DNA from 2 places in the Shewanella denitrificans OS217 genome. Region 2 is predicted to be linked to the other one. Evidence: predicted binding sites of a transcription regulator. Region 2 holds the regulator's gene; the other holds the start of a gene.
The links. Region 2 encodes LexA, which represses DNA repair genes until DNA is damaged. Its sites were predicted from a motif close to TACTGTATNNNNATACAGTA; they were not measured.
Positions count from the first base shown of each region.

Region 1: the regulator LexA is predicted to act here: its motif matches at 1,237-1,256, upstream of dinG (ATP-dependent DNA helicase DinG).

Region 1 covers NC_007954.1:2,891,939-2,894,355, reverse strand. Annotated here, with positions in the region: gene dinG (ATP-dependent DNA helicase DinG) at 1-1,204, opposite strand, end outside; gene SDEN_RS12595 (DNA polymerase II) at 1,492-2,417, shown strand, end outside.
Region 2 covers NC_007954.1:4,206,001-4,208,417, reverse strand. Annotated here, with positions in the region: gene coxB (cytochrome c oxidase subunit II) at 1-254, opposite strand, end outside; gene SDEN_RS18275 (cell division inhibitor SulA) at 646-1,152, opposite strand; gene lexA (transcriptional repressor LexA) at 1,149-1,766, opposite strand; gene plsB (glycerol-3-phosphate 1-O-acyltransferase PlsB) at 2,070-2,417, shown strand, end outside.

The DNA.
Region 1 (2,417 bases), 1.3 Mb from region 2:
ACAGCTTTTGCAGATTTTCTAAACGTTGCAAAATGAAACCCGTTTCTGACAACAAGGCTTCGGCTTGATGTTTGGGCACTTCCCCATCTTTAATGGCCTCACTGAGCACAGATTGGATTTTAGTGAATTGCTTTAGCCCTTGATTGGCCGCAATGGCTAAGTTTTCTGCTTGAATAAGTAAGGCTTGGGGTAATTTACCGTGCTCGAAACGCATTCTTACTTCAGGATTGGCAAATTGTTGCGGCTGAGTATCACAAAAATGCGCCACTTGATTGAGCAAAGCAATGAGCTCTGAAATATGATCCAGCATGGCTTGTACTGGCGCAATGATATGCGTGGTTTTGAGCTGGTTTTGCAGCTTGCTACAGGTCTTTGACGCTTTATCTAACCAATCGCTGGCGCCTCTTAAGGTAGCCTGTGCGCTGGAAAAGTCCCTTGCGACTATGGGTAAATGGTGGGCCTCATCGATGACATAAAACATGTCTTCGGGATCTGGCAAGATAACGCCGCCGCCTAACTCTAAGTCCGCAAACAATAGGCTGTGGTTGACGATAAGTACGTCCCAGGTTTCTACATCTTCCCGCGCCTTATGAAAAGGGCAGTTATGATGGCTTGCCACTTGGCGATGGCAGCTGTGTTTATCACAGCAAACTTGCTGCCATAAAAAGTCTGGGATAGGGGTTTTAAGGGTATCGAGCTCACCATTCCAGCGCTTCTTATGATAATCCTCGTGTAACTGGCCTAAAGCTTCCACTTGGCTTTTATCTGGCTTGGTTTGCCACATGGCCATTTGCGCGCCGTCTTGATTGCCTAGCATGGCCTCGAGTTTGGCCAAGCACACATAGCGTTGGCGACCCTTGACTAAGCCAAATTTAAAATCGATAGCTGAATTGGCTAAAAAGAACGGCAAGTCTTTATGAAGCAGCTGCTCTTGCAGTGCGACTGTGGCGGTGGCGATACAGACTTTCTTCTTGTTACCTACAGCCAGCGGTATGCTGCCAAGCAGATAAGATAACGACTTACCAATACCCGTACCGGCTTCAACCACTATAATGCGCCTGTCTTTATCATACTCACCGGCTAAGGTTTTAGAGATCTCGGCCACCATGAAGTTTTGCTCGCGTCGTGAGCGAAATTGAGGCATAGCCGTGGCTATGCCTTTATAAATGGTGCGGATCTGGGTCTTTATCTTATCCGATAGCATGCTTAAGTATTAATTCTTTATTAACTGACTTATGCTGTACATAATAACAGTGAATTGGCCGCCTAAGAACAATATAAGCACAATAAAGATTAAGACCTTGAGTTTTACCTTATCCACATGGCATACAAGAGCTGGCTCCATGGGCGTTTGCAGGTGAATAGTTTATTAACTGCCCACAGTAAATTGCCTATGCGAACGATTAGTGACAATTTCTGAAATATGAGCACTAAATCATCAATAAGGCACTAATTCATCAAAAAGAGCATTAACTCATCAATAAGAACACTATGTCATCTCAAGCACTCTCTAGCGTGAAAGGCCGTATTCTCACTCGCCATACCTTGTATCGTGAGGGGCGAACTGTGCTGCAGTATTTTATTAAGACGCAGCAAGGCCCTGCGCTTATTGAATTAGATAACGCCGAAGTGATTTGTTTTTGCCGGCAAACGGATCTACAAACATTAGAACAATTGTTAGCGGGGCAGCTCTATGGCCAGTATCGGTTAGCTAATATTAAGCTTAAAAGCTTTCATCATGAGCCACTTGCTTGCATTTACTTAAACACAGTCAAGCAGCTTAGGCTGGTTATTCGTATCGCACAGGATAGAGGCATACCGCTATTTGAAAGCGATATTAAAACTGAGCAGCGCTTTTTAATTGAACGTTTCATTGCATTAGACGCAGAGTTCTTAGGATATTGGCTAGATGGCAATGAAAATTCGAGCCTAGAGCAAAAATACGCAGAAGATATTTCAGGAGTGCCATTCTTGAAGACTCATAGGGTGAATGAACTGCCACAACTTGCATTAACGCGAGCGCGTAAGGCCGACGTTGACGTAACGCTATCTATGATTTCACTGGATTTTGAATGTGCCATGTCAGGGGAGCTGTATTCCGTTGGTCTTTATGGTGACAAAAATGGTGATGACAACGGGGCACCTTACCAAAAAGTGATTATGATAGGTGAGGCCCAAGCGGATGCTAATCCATGGATAGAGTGGGTCAATGATGAGCGTGCACTTATTTTGAGGCTCATTACTTGGTTTGCTGAGTACGATCCCGATGTGATCATCGGCTGGGCCGTGGTGACCTTCGATTTAGCGCTGTTATATCGGCGCTGCTTAGCGCTTGGCATTACCCCCGCCTTTGGTCGTCATGGTCAAGCTTTAAGTTGGAAGGTTGCCGATAAATTTAGGCCCGAGACCTTGTCGCT
Region 2 (2,417 bases):
ATTTCGACTTTAGTGCTTTCGTGGAAGTGGGCTGCCACCGCACCTTTGGATTTTCTATGGTAAATCATGGAATAAATCATGATACCAAAGACCACCAGGCCAATGACGCAGCAAATATACAAGATGATCATGTGCAGATCGTAGACTTTGCCACTGATCTCAGTCACACCTTGAGTCATGTTCAACGGCATTTCAGATGCCGCTAAGGGGGGTGCTAGCAGCACCACGATTAAACTATACAACCATTGCTTCACAAGACTTCTCCTCTGCCAATTGCAATAGCAACTACAAAGAAGAGTCACACAGTAAGTCTCAGCTCTATGCAAACTCTTCGGTTCCCAAACAAGCTTGATGACTTCAAAGCACCCTGGTGGTTGTAAAGCCAAAAAATGGCTTAGTGATCTCGTGCGCTACACCTGGTGCCTACGACAGAAATATCAATCTTTAATTGACGTTTCGTACTCGGTTTTTAACTGCCAAATCGAAACGTTTTATTTTTGTAAATGCTTTGTTACCAAACATCTACTGCTTACATTACTTGCAGATTAAATATTGATCAAGATCACTTTTAAATCTAATTCACTGAAAAAAGGTATAAAAAAGCCCCGCGTGATACGCAGGGCTAGTGATGCATGCCATTAAAATTTAATGAAAAGCACTCAGTTGAGTATTGGTTTTTAGTGGCATTTGGGCATTAATCATCATACTTTGCTGTAAGTGAGTGTTCACATCTTCAATGATGACACCCATGGCGCGTGCACTCTTAGCGACGATTTGCAGGCGGCGATTGTCACGCTCATCTAATTGCGTTGTCCAGGTAATCACCGCACTGGATGTACCACTTGTGAGTGCTTTTTCCATCGCCCACAGGGTTTCTACTTCATCTTTGGCGTGAACTAATAGGATGCGGTCCATCCTGACACCCGCTTGAGCGAGTTGTTGTTTATACGCGGTATGAGGGGGATTAATTAATACAATCCACTGGCCTTGTTGGCTTAATATCGCTAACTGGGCACATAATTGGCCTAATTCCGTGGCGCCTTGGGTGCTACTTCTTAAGCTTGCTATGGCCTGTGAGCTGCTGCTAGTTTGGCTGGGTGTGTCTAGCCAAAGTCCAGGGTGGCGAGGGGCGGTACCCATTAATTTTCTCATAACCAAGCTCCGTTACGTATGACGCCAACAGCAAGCCCTTCAATCGTGAGGCTTTGGCAGGTTAAATCGACTTTTATTGGTGCATAATCTTCGTTTTCAGCATGCAAATAAATCACATTACCTTTTTTCTCAAAACGCTTTACCGTGACATCATCTTCAACACGAGCGACCACCACTTGGCCATTTTTGGCCTCTTGCATCTTATGCACCGCCAGCAAATCGCCTTCGAGTATGCCGATATTTTTCATGCTGTCGCCACGGACCCTAAGCAGAAAATTTGCTGCAGGTTTAAACATATGGGGGTCAACTTGAAAATACTGTTCAACATGCTCTTGAGCCAGAATAGGTTCACCTGCAGCCACTTGGCCTATCAAGGGCAAGCCCAATTCAACTTCAGCATCCTCTTGAGTTAAGCGGATCCCTCTGGACGTGCCAGGCATGATTTCGATACAGCCTTTTTTAGCCAAGGCCTTTAGATGTTCTTCGGCAGCATTGGCACTTTTAAAACCAAGACGAGTCGCAATTTCTGCCCGAGTCGGTGGCATACCTGTATCGGCGATATTGCGTTTGATTAGCTCTAAAATCTCAGTTTGGCGTGGCGTTAACGGTCTCATGATGAATCCTGTCTTTTTATACAGTGACTGTCATTATATACAGTATGTTTGACCGCGCAAGGTTTAACCAAGTTTTTTTATCATTTTATTAGCGCTCTGTTTTTTGTTATTGATTTTTAAGGATTATATTATCTTTGGTTTGTTAGGGCGTTTCAGTGCTAAGCGGCTATTTGCAGCCTTTATTCAGATTTATACCGTGTTTTTTTCGCTATTTATGCCCGCTGGAATACTGAGGCTAGTGAAAGCTCAATAGATTCTGTTATTCTATGCGACCACAATCAGCGAGTATGTGTTGCTAAAAACATGTCTAATTACGACTCAATATTTATAAAATCATTACGTTGGATCCAAAAATGGCTGGTGCAGACCATAGTGGTTCCCCATGATCCTTTGACGGATTTGAATCTCGATCCCAGTAAACCAGTCGTCTATGTGATGAAAACTGAGTCCATCAGTGATCTTGCAGCCTTAAGCGGAATAACCGCAAATTTTGGTTTACCTAGCCCTTATGATCCGCTGACGTTAGATAAGGTGTCCATTGCTCGGGTTGTGTGTTTAGAAGGGCGTAAGCCCATGATAGGCCAACGTGAAGGTGGCGAAAAATTCTTAGACAGTTTCACTCAATTACTTGCCCTGCATAAACAAGATAAG